One region of the Collimonas fungivorans genome, then DNA from elsewhere that is predicted to be linked to it. Evidence: predicted binding sites of a transcription regulator. Region 1 holds the regulator's gene; the other holds the start of a gene.
What was found. The regulator sigma-54, encoded in region 1, starts transcription at its own class of promoters, with help from an activator protein. The targets are predictions, from matches to a motif close to TGGCANGNAANCTGCTTT.
Positions count from the first base shown of each region.

Region 1 (8,079 bases):
CGAGTTGTCGGCGTTGGAAGCGGACGGCCAAGGCAAGATCATCTCCAGCCCGCGCGTGGTTACAGCCGACCAGCAAAAAGCCCTGATTGAACAAGGTACTGAAATTCCATACCAGAATGCAACCAGCAGCGGCGCTACATCGGTAGAGTTCAAGAAAGCCAATCTGAAGCTGGAAGTGACTCCGCAAATTACCCCGGACGGCAATGTCATTTTGACAGTGGATGTGACCAATGACAGCGTGGGCGCGACGGTTCCAGGCGGTGTTGCAATCAATACCAAGCATGTTCAGACCCAGGTCCAGGTTGAAAACGGCGGGACGGTGGTGATCGGCGGTATTTATACTCAGACAATTTCAAATGATGTTAGTAAAGTACCATTGCTTGGAGATATTCCGGTTCTGGGTTATCTTTTCAAACAAACGGCAGTTGTTAACAAACGAACTGAATTATTGATTTTCCTGACACCGAAGATCGTCATCGACCGGCTCGCTGGGCACTAATTGCACAGAAGACACCGGTTTTGACACCGGTGTCTGCATTTTGAGCAAAAGGTTGAGTGGTGAAATGGTGCGGTACACAGGCAATATCTTTCTGGTAGGCCTGATGGGCGCGGGCAAGACTACGGTTGGCCGCGCTCTGGCAAAAAAACTCAACAAGCTATTCATTGATTCGGATCACGAAATCGAGGCGCGTACCGGCGTCTCGATTCCGTTGATTTTTGAAATAGAAGGCGAAGAGAGCTTTCGTCAGCGCGAGACGGAAGTAATACGCGACCTCAGCGGCAGGCGCGGCATCGTGCTGGCCACCGGCGGCGGCGCCGTCATGCGGCCGGAAAACCGCGAATATCTGAAAAGCCGCGGCACCGTCATTTACCTGCGTGCCAGCATCCACAATATCCTGCAGCGCACCAGCCGCGACAAGAACCGGCCGTTATTGCAAACTGCCGATCCGCGCCGGCGCCTGGAAGAACTGTCGCGGCAGCGTGAGCCGTATTATCGCGACGTGGCCGACATTGTCATCGACACCGGCCGACCTAACGTACAATTCCTGGTACACAGCATTTTGAGCCAGCTGGACCTGCTGCCCGACGAACCCGGGCAGGGATCGGGTACAGTTAACAACCAGGCCGGCGCTATCGTTCCTAATTCACCGAATTCGTCCATGGATCAACAGTTAACCCAGCAGTCCACTCCGCCGGCCCCGGCGCCGACCATCACGCTCCAGGTAGAACTGGGCGAGCGTAGCTACCCGATCGAGATCGGGCCGTCGCTGCTGAACGACCGCGAGCGGATCGCACGCCTGATCACTGGCAAGCAGGTCGCCGTGGTAACCAACACCACCGTCGCGCCGCTTTATCTGCAGGGGTTTAGCCAGGCATTGAAAGACGCCGGCAAGAGTGTGCTGGAAATCGTGTTGCCGGACGGCGAAGAAGAAAAGAACTGGGCCAGCCTGATGCAGATTTTCGACCGCCTGCTGGGCGCAAAGTGCGACCGCAAGACGACGCTGATCGCCCTCGGCGGCGGCGTGATCGGCGACCTCACCGGTTTCGCGGCTTCGGCCTACATGCGCGGTGTGCCGTTCGTGCAGATTCCGACTACCTTGCTGGCGCAGGTCGATTCCTCGGTGGGCGGCAAAACCGGCATCAACCACCCGCTCGGCAAAAACATGATCGGCGCCTTCTACCAGCCGCAAGCCGTGATCGCCGACACCATGACCTTGCACAGCTTGCCGGAGCGCGAGCTGTCGGCCGGGCTGGCGGAAGTGATCAAATACGGCGCCGTGATCGACGCCGAATTCTTCACATGGATAGAGGCCAATATCGGCAAGCTGATGGCGCGCGACAATGCCGCCCTGGCTTACGCCATCCGCCGCTCCTGCGAACTGAAAGCCGACGTGGTCCGGCAAGACGAGCGCGAAGGCGGCTTGCGCGCGATCCTGAATTTCGGCCATACCTTCGGCCACGCGATCGAATCCGGCCTGGGCTACGGCAAATGGCTGCACGGTGAAGCAGTCGGCTGCGGCATGGTGATGGCAGCGGACCTGTCGCACCGGCTGGGACATATCAGCGCGGTCGACAAGGAACGCGTCAGCGCGCTGGTGCGCGCCGCCGGCTTGCCGACCGAGGCGCCCAACCTTGGCGCCCAGCGCTGGCTGGAGCTGATGCAGATCGACAAGAAAAATGAAGATGGCCAGATCAAGTTCATCCTGATGAAACCATTGGGCGGCCACCTGATCACCGGCGCGCCGCAAGACGCACTGCTGGCGACGCTGCAGCAACTGGCCTCGGGAGACTTGCCACAATGAATCCGGAAGCGTCCCTTGCTCTCTATGCCGCACATTCTGCGCTGTCGCGAGGACGCCTGTTCGAGGAAACGCCACCCAGCGCCCGCAGCGAGTTCCAGCGCGACCGCGACCGCATCATTCATTGCACTGCATTCCGCCGCCTGGAATACAAGACCCAGGTATTCGTCAACCATGAGGGCGACCTGTTCCGCACGCGCCTGACGCACAGCATCGAAGTGGCGCAGATAGCCCGCTCGATTGCGCGCAACCTGCAGTTGAACGAAGACTTGGTGGAAGCGATTTCACTGGCCCACGACCTCGGACATACGCCATTCGGCCATGCCGGCCAGGATGCCTTGAATGACTGCATGGAGGGCCATGGCGGCTTCGAACACAATCTGCAGAGCCTGCGTGTGGTCGACCAGCTGGAACAGCGCTACGGTGCGTTTGACGGCCTGAACCTGATGTTCGAGACCCGCGAGGGCATCCTGAAGCACTGTTCGCTGGCCAATGCCAAGAAACTGGGCGATATCGGCGAGCGCTTCATACAGCGCAAGCAGCCGAGCCTGGAGGCGCAAGTCGCCAACCTGGCCGACGAGATCGCCTATAACAACCACGATGTCGACGACGGCCTGCGTTCAGGCTTGCTGACACTGGAGCAGATGAACCAGATTGATTTCTACGCAAGACATAGCCGCGAGGTCGAACGGCTGTTTCCGGGCCTGGGCGGGCGCCGTGCGATCAACGAGACGGTGCGGCGCATGATCAATGCCCTGATCACCGACCTGATCCAGACCTCGCAGCAACGAATCCTGGATGCCCGCCTGCAGAGCGTCGACGACGTGCGCAATGCGCCGCCCCTGATTGCATTTTCCGACGGCATGGCGCAACAGGCTGCCTTGCTGAAACGCTTCCTGCGCGAAAACCTGTATCGCCATTACCTGGTCAACCGCATGACGGCCAAGGCGCGCCGCATCGTCGCCGAACTGTATGCCTGTTTCAGCGCCGAACCGAACCTGCTGCCGCCCGACTACCAGCTCGACCAAGCTGGCGCCGCCGGTGCAAATTCGCAGGCGCGCGCGATTGCCGATTACATCGCCGGCATGACCGACCGTTATGCGATACGCGAGCACAGGCGCCTGTTCCTGGTGGACGAAGGCCATCTTTAATTGATATTCGGGCAGCAGGGCCATTTTCAGCTTCTTGATCTAATCGCAACAAATTGGGTTAGACTTTGTCGTTATCCATATAACCTCATGAGGATCACCATGCGACGCATATACCAAACGGCAGTGACTTTGACCCTGGCGGCGGCGGCTTCCGCTGCGCTGGCTTTATCGCTAAGCGACCTGAGCAACCAGGACGCCAGCAGCGGCCTGAAAGCCGCATTGCAAAAGGGCGCGGATGTTGCAGTGTCGAAGCTGGGCGTCGAGAACGGTTTCCTGAACAACGACAAGGTCAAGATCGGCTTGCCCAGCGTGCTCGATAAAGCCATGCCGCTGTTGCGGATGACCGGCCAGGGACAGAAGCTGGACGACCTGGTGGTGTCGATGAACCATGCCGCGGAACAGGCGGTGCCGCTGGCCAAGCCCTTGCTGTTGAATGCGGTCAAATCGATGTCGGTCACCGACGCAAAAAATATCCTGACCGGCGGCGATACCTCGGTGACCGATTTCTTCAAGCAAAAGACTTCGGCGCAGCTGGGCCAGAAATTCCTGCCTATCGTCAAAGGCGTGACCGATCGCAACGGCCTGTCGGCGCAATACAATTCGGTCATGGGACAAGTCGGCAAGACCGGCATGGTGCCGGCCCAGCAGAGTACCGTCGAAGGTTATGTCACGCAGCGCGCGCTGGACGGCCTGTACACCATCATCGGCGATGAAGAGAAAGCCATACGCCAGGACCCGGTCGGCGCCGGCAGCGCGATTATCGGCAAGGTGTTCGGCGCATTGAAGTAAAAGCGCCTGGCAGCGATAAACAATAATATGGTTTGAAACTAAGTTTGACAATAACAAAGGGCGCATTGACTGCGCCCTTGTTCATTTATTGGCGCGAGCCACACAGCTCGCGCAGGCCGGATCAGGTCGCGGCGGGGAGTTCTTCCGGCAGGTGCTTGATGGCATCGTGCTGGTGGTCTTGCATCTTGTCCTTGTACTTGATCACCTGGCGATCGAGCTTGTCGATCAGGGCGTCGATGGCGGCATAAAGATCATGGGCAATGCTTTCGGCATGCAGATCTTTTCCTTTTACGCGCAGATTGATTTCCGCTTTTTGGCGTTTTTCTTTTTCAGTAATCTTGTCGACCGTCAGGATCACGCTGATATCGATGACCTGGTCGAAATGGCGTTTGATACGCTCTAGTTTGCTTTGTACGTATTCGCGAATGGCAGGGGTTAACTCGAGGTGATGCCCACTGATGGTGAAGTTCATACAGCGCTCCTATCAAGAATATTGCTGGCGGTCCGGAGCAGGATACGCAGGATCTTTAAGCGGACGGTTCACTACAAACTGTCCTGGCAAGAACCAATGAAACCCGCTTGGTCAGCACACAGCAAGGGTAAGCTTTACAATCAAACCAGAAAAAACTACAAGGCTTTGCGTAAATTAACTGACGGAATTTTCAGTGCTTCGCGATATTTTGCGACGGTGCGGCGGGCAACCACCATACCTTGTTCCGCAAGCATGTCGGCAATCTTGCTGTCAGAGAAAGGATTTTTTGTATCTTCCGCTCCTATCAATTGCTTAATGAGTGCCCTGATTGCCGTTGAGGAAGCCTCTCCACCTGCCTCAGTAGCAACATGGCTGCCGAAGAAATACTTCAGTTCAAACATCCCGTGGGGAGTGAGCATGTATTTCTGAGTGGTTACACGAGAAATAGTACTCTCGTGTAGTCCCAGTGTATCAGCTATTTCACGCAACACAAGCGGCCGCATGGCGACCGCCCCGTGCGAAAAGAAATTCCTCTGGCGCTCGACGATTGCCTGCGCCACGCGCAGGATGGTGTCGAAACGCTGCCGCATATTCTTGATCAGCCACTTGGCTTCCTGCAACTGCGAAGTGAGGGCGCCGTCGCCCTTGCTTTGCTTGAGAATGTTGGCATACAGGACATTTACCCTGAGCCTTGGCATGACGTCATTGTTCAGCATCACCTGCCAGCCCTGCTTGCTGCGCCTGACGATCACGTCCGGCACCACATAGTCGGAGGTGTTGGCGGCGAACGCTGCGCCCGGATGCGGATTGCACTGCTTGATGACGGCCTGCGCCTCGCGCAGGTCCTCGTCGTCGCAGTCGAGCGCTTTCTTGATTTTGTTGAAATCGCGTTGCGCAAAAAGCATCAGGTGGTCTTGTACGATCGCCAACGCCAGGCGGCGCGTGACAAATGGCACTTTGATAAAACGCCTGATCTGCAAGCCCAGGCATTCCGCGGCATTGCGGGCGCCGACGCCGGCCGGGTCGAAACTCTGCACCATCTTCAGCGCCGTCGACAGTTCTTCGATGGCGATCTCCAGTTCCGGCGGCAGGCGCTCGAGGATCTCCTCCAGCGATTCTTCCAGGTAGCCGTTGTCGTCCAGCGCATCGATGGTCAGTTCGACCAGGGCGCGGTCGCGTATGTCGTTCAGCGTCTCGCGCATCTGCTGCAACAGGTGTTCGCGCAGGGTGCATTCGTGGGCTTCCAGCTGCGGCCGCGCATCTTCGTCATCCGGCGTCTTCGAACTGCGCGCGACGTCGTCGAAACTCCATTCGCTGTCACCGCTTTCCGCGCCGCTTTCGACGGCCGGCGGTGTGTCCAGGCCGGCTTCGCTTTCGCTCGGCGAGCTGCTCACTTCGCTGTCGCCCACCGGCGCGTCCATGGTTGACGTGGTGCCGCTGATGGCGCCGTCCGCCAGCAGGCGCACGGAGTTATCGAGCGGGTCGTCGACCCGTTCCAGCAGCGGATTGTCCGACAGGATCTGTTCCAGCTCCTGGTGCAGTTCGAGCGTAGACAATTGCAGCAGCCGGATGGACTGCTGCAACTGAGGCGTCAGCGCAAGATGCTGCGAGGTGCGTAGCTGGAGTGATTGTTTCATGGCTTCCGTGCAGACAATTCACTTGAATTTTCACTTGCATTTCTTTGTTCGGGGCAGGCTGCCGCAGCAGCGCGGCGAATTGCCTGTCCCCGACCGTTCAGTTGCGTTCCGCTGAAGCTACATGCGGAAATGCTCGCCCAGGTACACGCGCCGCACCGACTCATCGGCGATGATGTCGTCCGGACTGCCGCTGGCCAGCACGCTGCCTTGGTTGATGATATAGGCGCGGTCGCAGATGCCGAGTGTCTCGCGCACGTTGTGGTCGGTGATCAGCACGCCGATGCCGCGTTCCTTGAGGAAGCGGACGATGCGCTGGATTTCGATCACGGCGATCGGATCGATACCGGCAAACGGTTCGTCCAGCAGCACGAAGCGCGGATTGGTGGCTAGCGCGCGGGCGATTTCGACACGCCGGCGCTCGCCGCCGGACAGTGATAGCGCCTGGTTTTCACGCAGCTTCTCGATTTGCAGTTCATGCAGCAGTTTCTGCAGCTGCTCGTCGATTTCGGCCTTGGTGAGCGGCTTGCCGTTGGGCCGCTGCAGTTCCAGGACGGCGCGGATATTGTCTTCCACCGTCAGCTTGCGGAATACCGACGCCTCTTGCGGCAGGTACGACAGGCCAAGCACCGCGCGCCTGTGGATAGGCAAGCGCGAAATGTCGACGCCGTCGAGGTCGATCTCGCCGCCGTCCGACGGCACCAGGCCGACGATCATGTAGAACGATGTAGTCTTGCCGGCGCCATTGGGGCCAAGCAGTCCGACCACTTCGCCGCATCGGACTTCCAGCGAAACATCGTGCACCACCTGGCGCGCGCCGTAGCTTTTCTGCAGACCTTTGACGATCAGGGTGCTGGGAGCGCCGCTCACTGATGTGCTCACTGCGGCGCTCATTGCGGCGCCTTCGGGCGCGGCTGGATGACGGCGCGTATGCGTCCGGCGCCCGGCTGGCTGTTGCCGTTGACGGTATTGTTGACCGAATAGAATTCGGTGCGGCTGTCGTAGGAAATGAACTCGCCGTTGACTTCGTCGGTCGGCTTGTCGCCCTGCAGGCGGCGCATTTGCGCCTTGGAGAACAGCTTGGTGATTTCAGTCTTGCCGTCGTATTCGATGCGTTCCGCATGGCCGTCGATCCACAGGTCAGGACCGCCGTCGCGTTTTTGCTTGAACGTGGCGAGTTTTCCCGGATCCGCGTACAAGGTGGCGAACTGGTAGCCGGATGGGTCGGTGGTCACCACCACGCGGTCGGCTTTCATCAGCAGCGTGCCGCGTGTCAGGACCACGTTGCCGGTGGCGACATTGACCTGTTTGACGTCGTCATAGGTGAGCTGGTCGGAATCGATCAGCGTCGGTTTTTCGGAGTCTGCTTTTTCTGCATGCGCCAGGTTCACGGCGCTTAGCAACAGCAGGGATATGAAAAATAGTCGTTTCATGAAAAATCCTGGATAAAGGATAGAGCGGTATGCATAAAATAATTTGCAGGATCAGCGAGGTTTCGGCGGGAACACGCCATGCACCTTGCTGAACATTTTCAGCACCCGCGTGGAATTATTGAAATCCATGCCGGTGCCGTGCAATGTCGATTGTCCCAGTATCATTTCCACCGGCTTGTCGGATTGCATGACGTCATCGTCGGGCAATAGCAGCAGGTATTCGGATTTCAGGTGGAAATTGTCGGCCTGCGGCGTCTTAGGCCGGTCCGCATTGACGTTGCCGTACAAATGCACCTTGCT
Region 1 covers NZ_CP013232.1:758,716-766,794, forward strand. The annotation lists gene pilQ (type IV pilus secretin PilQ) at 1-499, shown strand, start outside; gene aroKB (bifunctional shikimate kinase/3-dehydroquinate synthase AroKB) at 564-2,303, shown strand; gene CFter6_RS03210 (deoxyguanosinetriphosphate triphosphohydrolase) at 2,300-3,451, shown strand; gene CFter6_RS03215 (DUF4197 domain-containing protein) at 3,551-4,240, shown strand; gene hpf (ribosome hibernation-promoting factor, HPF/YfiA family) at 4,362-4,712, opposite strand; gene CFter6_RS03225 (RNA polymerase factor sigma-54) at 4,868-6,349, opposite strand; gene lptB (LPS export ABC transporter ATP-binding protein) at 6,467-7,240, opposite strand; gene lptA (lipopolysaccharide transport periplasmic protein LptA) at 7,237-7,779, opposite strand; gene lptC (LPS export ABC transporter periplasmic protein LptC) at 7,831-8,079, opposite strand, start outside.

Region 2 (8,079 bases), 2.0 Mb from region 1:
CGCCGTAGAATTCGAGATAGGAAGACACGACCTTTTGCGCACGCAGGAATTCGGTCAGCGCCAGCACGATGTCGGTGGCGGTGATGCCCGGCTGCGGCTTGCCGCTCAGCTCGACGCCGATGATGTCCGGCAGCCGCATCCAGGAGGCGCGGCCCAGCATCACGCTTTCCGCTTCCAGGCCGCCGACGCCGATGGCGAGCACACCCAGCGCGTCGACCATCGGCGTGTGGCTGTCGGTGCCGACCAGGGTATCGGGGAAGGCGACGCCGTCTTTCACCTGGATCACCGGCGACATGCGCTCAAGGTTGATCTGGTGCAGGATGCCGTTGCCCGGCGGGATGACGTCGACGTTCTTGAACGCCTTCTTGGTCCAGTTGATGAAATCAAAACGGTCTTCATTGCGGCGGTCTTCGATGGCGCGGTTCTTGTCGAAGGCGTCGGCGTCGAAGCCGCCGCATTCGACCGCCAGCGAATGGTCCACCACCAGCTGGGTCGGCACCACCGGGTTGACCAGCGCCGGGTCGCCGCCTTGCAGGGCAATGGCGTCGCGCAGGCCGGCGAGGTCAACCAGTGCGGTCTGGCCGAGGATGTCATGGCATACCACGCGTGCCGGGAACCACGGAAAGTCGAGGTCGCGCTTGCGCTCGATGAATTGCTTGAGCGATGCGCTCAGGGTCGCCGGGTCGCAGCGGCGCACCAGGTTCTCGGCCAGCACGCGCGAGGTGTACGGCAGCTTGTCGTAGGCGCCGGGCGCGATGGCATCGACCGCGGCGCGCGTATCGAAAAAATCCAGCTTGGTGCCGGGCAGAGGTTTACGGTTTGCTGTATTCATGGCTCAATCAGGGAAAGAATAATGTAGGGTGGGCACCTGCGCCCACGCGGATGGCTCGGGGCACAGCGTGGGCAAAACTGCCTGCTCACCCTACCGTTTAGCGATCGGCACAAACGCCAGGTTGTCCGGGCCGACATAATTGGCCGACGGCCGGATGATCTTGTTGTCGATGCGCTGCTCTATGATATGAGCAGCCCAGCCGGAGGTGCGGGAAATCACGAACAGCGGCGTAAACATCGCGGTCGGCACACCCATCATGTGGTACGAGACGGCGGAAAACCAGTCCAGGTTGGGGAACATTTTCTTGACTTCCCACATCACGCTTTCCAGCCGTTCGGCGATATCGAACATCGCGGTCGAACCGGCTTCCACCGACAATGTGCGCGCCACTTCCTTGATCACCTTGTTGCGCGGATCGGAGACGGTATACACCGGATGGCCGAAACCGATCACAACTTCCTTGTTCGCGACCCGGTTGCGGATATCGGCTTCCGCTTCGTCCGGATTGTCGTAGCGTTTCTGGATTTCAAACGCAGCTTCATTGGCGCCGCCGTGTTTCGGACCGCGCAAGGCGCCGATGGCGCCGGTGATGGCGGAATGGAAATCCGAGCCGGTGCCGGCGATCACCCGGCTGGTAAAGGTGGAGGCATTGAATTCGTGCTCGGCGTACAGGATCAGCGAGACGTGCATTGCCTTTTCCCACGAGGCGGACGGCTTGGCGCCGTGCAGCAGGTGCAGGAAATGGCCGCCGATGGAATCGTCGTCGGTTTCGACTTCGATGCGCTTGCCGTTGTGGCTGAAGTGATACCAGTACAGCAGCATGGAGCCGAACGAAGCCATCAGGCGGTCGGCAATGTCGCGCGCGCCGGGCGCGTTGTGGTCGTCTTTCTCCGGCAAGGCGCAGCCGAGCACCGAGACGCCGGTGCGCATCACGTCCATCGGGTGCGAAGCGGCAGGCAAGGCTTCCAGCGCAGCCTTGACGCTGGCCGGCAAGCCGCGCAGGGCTTTCAGCTTGGTCTTGTAGCCCTTCAGTTCGGCGCTGTTCGGCAGCTTGCCGTGCACCAGCAGGTAAGCGATTTCCTCGAATTCGCAGGTATCGGCGATATCCAGGATGTCGTAGCCGCGGTAATGCAGGTCGTTGCCGGTTTTACCGACCGAACACAGGGCAGTGTTGCCTGCGGCGACGCCGGACAGGGCGACGGATTTTTTCGGTTTGAAAGCAGTGGTTTGTTCGTTTGTTGCTGCATTTGTTGATGCGTCGCTCATTGCCTGATCTCCTGACGGAAAAGAATCGATGTGTATGGATGGTCTTATTTCTTCTGGGCCGCAAACAAGGCGTCCAGGTGCCGTTCGAAATCGTGATAGTTGATGCGCTCGTACAGTTCCATGCGGGTCTGCATGGTGTCGACCACATTCTTTTGCGTGCCGTCGCGGCGGATCGCGGCATACACGTTTTCCGCCGCCTTGTTCATGGCGCGGAAGGCCGACAGCGGATACAGCACCAGGCCGACGTCGGCCGACTTCAATTCTTCCACCGTGAATAACGGCGTGGAGCCGAATTCGGTGATGTTGGCCAGCACCGGCACTTTGACCGCGGCGGCGAAGGTCTGGTACATGCCAAGCTCAGTGATGGCTTCCGGGAAAATCATGTCGGCGCCGGCCTCGACGCAGGCGATTGCGCGTTCCAGCGCCGATTCCAGTCCTTCGACCGCGAGCGCGTCGGTGCGCGCCATGATCACGAAATTGTCGTCGGTACGGGCATCGACCGCGGCCTTGATGCGGTCGACCATTTCCTGTTTGCTGACGATTTCCTTGTTGGGACGATGGCCGCAGCGCTTGGCGCCGACCTGGTCTTCGATGTGGATCGCGGCGGCGCCGAACTTGATCATGGACTTGACGGTGCGCGCGACGTTGAAGGCGCTGGCGCCGAAACCGGTGTCGACGTCGACCAGCAACGGCAGGTCGCAGACATCGGTGATGCGGCGCACGTCGGTCAGCACGTCGTCCAGGTTGGAGATGCCGAGGTCGGGCAAGCCGAGCGAACCGGCGGCGACGCCGCCGCCGGACAGGTAGATCGCCCTGAAGCCGGCACGCTTTGCCAGCAGCGCGTGGTTGGCGTTGATGGCGCCGATCACCTGCAGCGGCGATTCTTCCTGCACCGCCTTGCGGAAGGCCGCGCCTGCGGAATATGAACTCATGTCTTCTCCTGATAAAAATTGCACCTACGGGCACTAATGCCGATTTGCGAGAACTTGTAGGGTGGCCACCCGTGCCCACGCGGAACGTCGATTATTCAAGGAACGCCTTCAGCGTGGGCAGAAAATCTGCCCGCCCTACGTCTGTTTCATACAGATAGCTGCATGAGGATTTACCTACTATAGAGCAATCAGCGTGCCAAACCAGCCAAGAGCAATGGCAGACCATAGGGAAAATCGAAATAGCAAAATAAAATCAATCACTTAGAAAATAAAATAGCAAAAAATCAAATCCACTTCTAGCTTCACCAAACAATAGAAATGTTTCACCCTGTGTTACATTCATCGCTATTGAAACACATGCGTTAAACGCATTTGAAACATGCAACCCTCCTCCCCTGCCCGCCGCGATGCCAGCAATGCTGGCGACAGCAACCAGAAACCGGTGATCTGGACCGTCTCTGTGTCGCGCCTGTCCGACCTGTTCCGCGACATCACGCTGGAATACGACGACCGCGCGACCATCGAACCGATCGAGCTGGGCTTCGACGAAGCCGCGCGCCACATCCGCGAACGGATGGAAACCGAACGCTGCGACGCGGTGATCTCAGCCGGCTCCAACGGCGCCTACCTGAAAAGCCGGCTGTCGGTGCCGGTGGTGATCGCCAAGGCCAGCGGTTTCGACGTGCTGCAGGCCCTGGCGCGCGCGCGCAAGATCACGCCCGACATCGGCATCGTCACTTATCAGTCAAGCATGCCGGCGCTCAAGGAATTCCGGGACGCCTTCGGCTTCAATATCCTGCAGCGCGACTACGCCACCGAAGAAGATGCGCGGGCGCAGATCAATGAACTCAAGGCGCGCGGCGTCAAGGCGATCGTCGGCGCCGGCCTGATCACCGACCTGGCCGAGGAAGCTGGGCTGGCGGCGGTTTTCGTGTATTCCGCGGCGTCGATCCGCCAGGCTTTCGATGATGCGCTGGAAATCGCGCGGCTGACGCAGCTGGAAGCCAGCCGCGGCCGCGCCAGCGCGCCGCTGGCAGACACCCTGCGCGCCAAGCACGGCATCAACGATTTGCGCGGCGACTCGCCGGCGATGGAAACCCTGCGCCAGTCCATCGTGCTGTATGCCAAATCGCAGGCAACGGTGCTGATCCAGGGGGAAACCGGCACGGGCAAGGAACTGGTGGCGCAAGCGATCCACCGCGAAAATTCGCGCGCCCTCGCCGGCAACAAACCGTTCGTCGCGGTCAATTGCGGTGCGATTGCGGAATCGCTGCTGGAGTCGGAGCTGTTCGGTTACGAGGAAGGCGCGTTCACCGGTTCGCGCCGCGGCGGCCATGCCGGCCTGTTCGAAGCGGCGCACCGCGGCACGCTGTTCCTGGATGAAATCGGCGAAATGCCGCTGGCGCTGCAAACCCGTTTGCTGCGGGTGCTGGAAGAGCGCGAAGTGGTGCGGGTCGGCGGCACGCGGCCGATTGCAGTCGAAGTGCGCATCATCAGCGCCACCCATTGCGACCTCGAGCAGCGCATCCGCGAAGGCCGTTTCCGCGCCGACCTGTTCTATCGCCTGGCGGTGCTGCGCCTGACGCTGGCGCCGCTGCGCCAACGCCCGCAAGACCTGATCGCGCTGGCCGAATGGTGCTTGAAAAAAGCGCTGGCCGCGCTGGGCGCTCGCCCGCACCCGAACCTGCATGCCGAAATCGTCGCCTGCACGCCCCTGCTCAGCGCCTACGCCTGGCCCGGCAATGCGCGCGAAGTACGCAACCTGATGGAAAGGCTGGCGCTGTTCCTGGCGGCCGAACCACTGCAGGCGTTGTCGCCGGCCTTCATCGCCAGCATTGCGCCGGAGTTCGCCCAGGCGGCAGCAACGCCAGCCGTCGCAGCAACAGCCGCAGACGCCGCACCACAAACCGCCGAAAACATCGCGCAAGTGCTGGCCCGCTTTGACGGCAACCGCGCAGCTGCCGCCAGACATCTCGGAATCAGCCGCACTACGCTGTGGCGCAAAATCAAGGGGTCGTGAAAGCCCTCCCGAGTTAACCCGAGGACGAAAAAAAGCCGCCCATAAAGGCGGCTTTTCTTGAGAAGCCGTTTGATTACAACGGCTGATATTCTTGGCGAGACGGGGATTCGAACCCCGGATAGGCCATGAAACCACCATTCCAAGTATATATTTTTTATTTAAAATCAAAGACTTACCTTTTATTTATTGCGATATTAAATTACCTTTAGAGATTACATAACTTGTTGATTTAATTGATTTTATGTTTTCTCAATATCGCAATTTATAGGGTGACTATAGAGAGTAATAGTTTAATTATTTGCCTTACGGAAAATTTCAACTATTCTGTCAATTGATGTCCTCGAGGCATCTTTTCAAAGCCAATTGTTTCCAGCGAGAGCAGGGTTGAAATAACGTCCTGACTCGGTTTGCAGATGCCAAATAATTTCAAGATTGAATCAACCGTAAGGGAAACAATGATGCAGATTTTTATCAAATCAGCAGATAACTCTATAAATACCACGCTTGAGGTTGAGCTCTCAGACACTATCGAATACGTTTATGCGAAAACTCAAGACAAAACAGGAATCACCTTTGACAAATTTTTGCTGATGTATGCCTACAAAAATCTGGAAAAAGGCAAGCGGGTATCAGACTATGGTATCAAAGAGAACTCCATCGTGGCTATGGCGTTGAGGTAACTCGTATTTGGAGCGGGTCGGCTGCGTTTTATCAGGAAATTTATGAGACGACAGCGTAATCGCGTCCGTAATGTCATCGTGTCTAGGACTGTTAATCCGCAGGTCCCTGGTTCGAGTCCAGGCCGGGGAGCCAATACATATAAAGGGCTGCAAGCGATTGCAGCCCTTTTTCTTTTGTCTTTTTAGACGGGTTGTTAGACACTGTCTAACAAACTCGGAATCTTCCCCTGTAACGTCGCGTTTGCTTTCGGACTGATTTGCGTTTGATTCTGGACGTACTACCACTCTCCAAGTTGCATGCTATCGCTTCGATTAGCCTCTGGAAAAATGACCAGTGCAACCCGTATAAGTTGCGATAAGCATTGATGCGTGAAAGCCGCACAGAAATCACAAGTTTCTGGAGCGTTAATGAGTTTGCCTGAGGCGAAGGCTGGGCGGCCCCCTCGTTCGGTCGTGTTCCATATCGCCGCAGCTGGGTCAGGGTGGACAACCTTGTGGAGTCGATCAGAGAATTTCTGGCGCTCGACTTCCGTGAACGTGTACTTATTTGCCTTGTCCAGATGTTGCATAAGCACCTTGAATGAAGGCTGAGTCTTTCGTTCCCACCCGGCATGCCACGAATCGACTGCGCTAGGCGTATCGCACAAGTAGATAATCAATGCTAAGCGCTCAAGCATTGACCGAAGTAGGATCACTGCTGAAAATACATAGCCTTGACGAAGCAACTCTCTAATACTAAGTGCGATGCTGATTGCCTGGGGTATGAGTTCGCACGCTGCAGTTTGCAGCGGTGACTTGTTGATTTCAAAGGTATGTTTTGCAATGGCAAGATTTTTCTGAAGTGCTCGCGGAATCTCCAGATCAAGCTGAAGCAAAGCGACCCGCCCGAGATAGGGTTCATTGTGCGGTAAGTAGACGGCTTCGGGCTGTCGTGCACGGTCTTCCAACATTTTTCTCTCCCATAGGTACAAGTTGGCATTTCGCACAAATTGGGCTTTTAACCCGCATGTTGCCAGTTCGAGTGCCGCTAAGCTGCCGCTCCGCCATTATCCTGTTTTCATTGTAGTAGTTTTGCAACATTTCTAGCTCTCTCTGGAGTGTACGCTGCTCGGCGAATGCATATTTATTGCTTTATCAGCTTGCAACATTTTGTTATTTAACGCTACCCTATAAAATTGGCTCAATAGCAATTTTTCACGGAATACCCATGGTGATGCGCAAGATTGTTGTAGGCGATAAAACTACGACAAGCGGTACGATTCTGCCAAACGCGAACTCAACGTTTTCAGTAGGGCTGGCCACAAGGTTGCGCTAATCGGGGGACAGGCAACCTGCCTGGCCTGCAAAGGCGTAGGGACAATTGCTAAGGCAGGCGGGCCGCGCCGGATGAATTTCATGGGCGAAGTGGCGCTGGAGGACGATATTGTTATTTGTGCGTGCCCCATTCATCCGAAGCTCGTAGCTAACCTACACCACACAATGACTTACGATGACGGCGCGGCGCCCCATGTCGCCGCCTCGCCGGCAGCGGAAGCCATCAATCCAACTGTATCATCCAGCGCTGTTAGTGAATCAAAAATTGCCAGTTTTGACGAAATGCCGCATGCCAAGGTAGGCGGGCAAGGATTGGCTGAGCATCCGTATTACGTAGAAACCGAGGATGGGCGCACGTTCTCCGGCGTGACCGACTCCGAAGGCAAGATACCGCGTATCTCTACAGCCAGCGAGAGCCAATACAAAGTGTATTGGGGGGATGATGCATTGGCTAAACAAGCAGAAAAAGAGTAACGGGAACCAAAAATGCCAAATGCGCCGACCGTCATCAAGACCAACAGCACTAAAGATTCAGTAAAAGAAGTGAATCTCAAAACGGTTTCATTCCAGGAGCTGTGGGACAACTACGTGTCCGGCGCCCCCTATAAGGTCGACGGAAAAGTGCCAGACGGATTTGATAATCAATGTGCTATCCGCATGAGCGCGACCTTCCACAAGCTGGGCATTGATATGAAGTCCTTTTCTTCAAAGGTGGTCAAGCCTGAAAATGGGGAAAAGAGCATAGGCCGTATTTTGCTTGACGGCAAGCCAACAGCCACCCGCGCTAATGAACTTCGTCAGTGGTTAAACCTGCACCCAATACCCAACATCTACAAGGCTGAGAATATTACAGGCGCGGATTGGCAATCCAAAATCAAGGGGCGGACCGGGATTGTCGCATTCGAGGGTTACTGGCAGCGTGACTCCGATGGGGCGAGAGATACAAGCGGCGGCCATATTGATCTTTGGAACAAAACCACGCTGACGCCGTCTGTCGAGTCGTTCCTGAGATTCCGTGCAGGCATAAATCGCATT
Region 2 covers NZ_CP013232.1:4,367,252-4,375,330, forward strand. The annotation lists gene acnD (Fe/S-dependent 2-methylisocitrate dehydratase AcnD) at 1-832, opposite strand, end outside; gene prpC (bifunctional 2-methylcitrate synthase/citrate synthase) at 923-2,098, opposite strand; gene prpB (methylisocitrate lyase) at 2,143-3,030, opposite strand; gene prpR (propionate catabolism operon regulatory protein PrpR) at 3,410-5,050, shown strand; gene CFter6_RS19095 (ubiquitin-like protein) at 5,506-5,730, shown strand; gene CFter6_RS19100 (DUF5677 domain-containing protein) at 6,009-6,680, opposite strand; gene CFter6_RS19105 (hypothetical protein) at 7,126-7,518, shown strand; gene CFter6_RS19110 (T6SS effector amidase Tae4 family protein) at 7,531-8,079, shown strand, end outside.
Region 2: prpB (methylisocitrate lyase) is a predicted target of sigma-54. The motif match lies at 3,212-3,229, and genes of this name have one in related genera.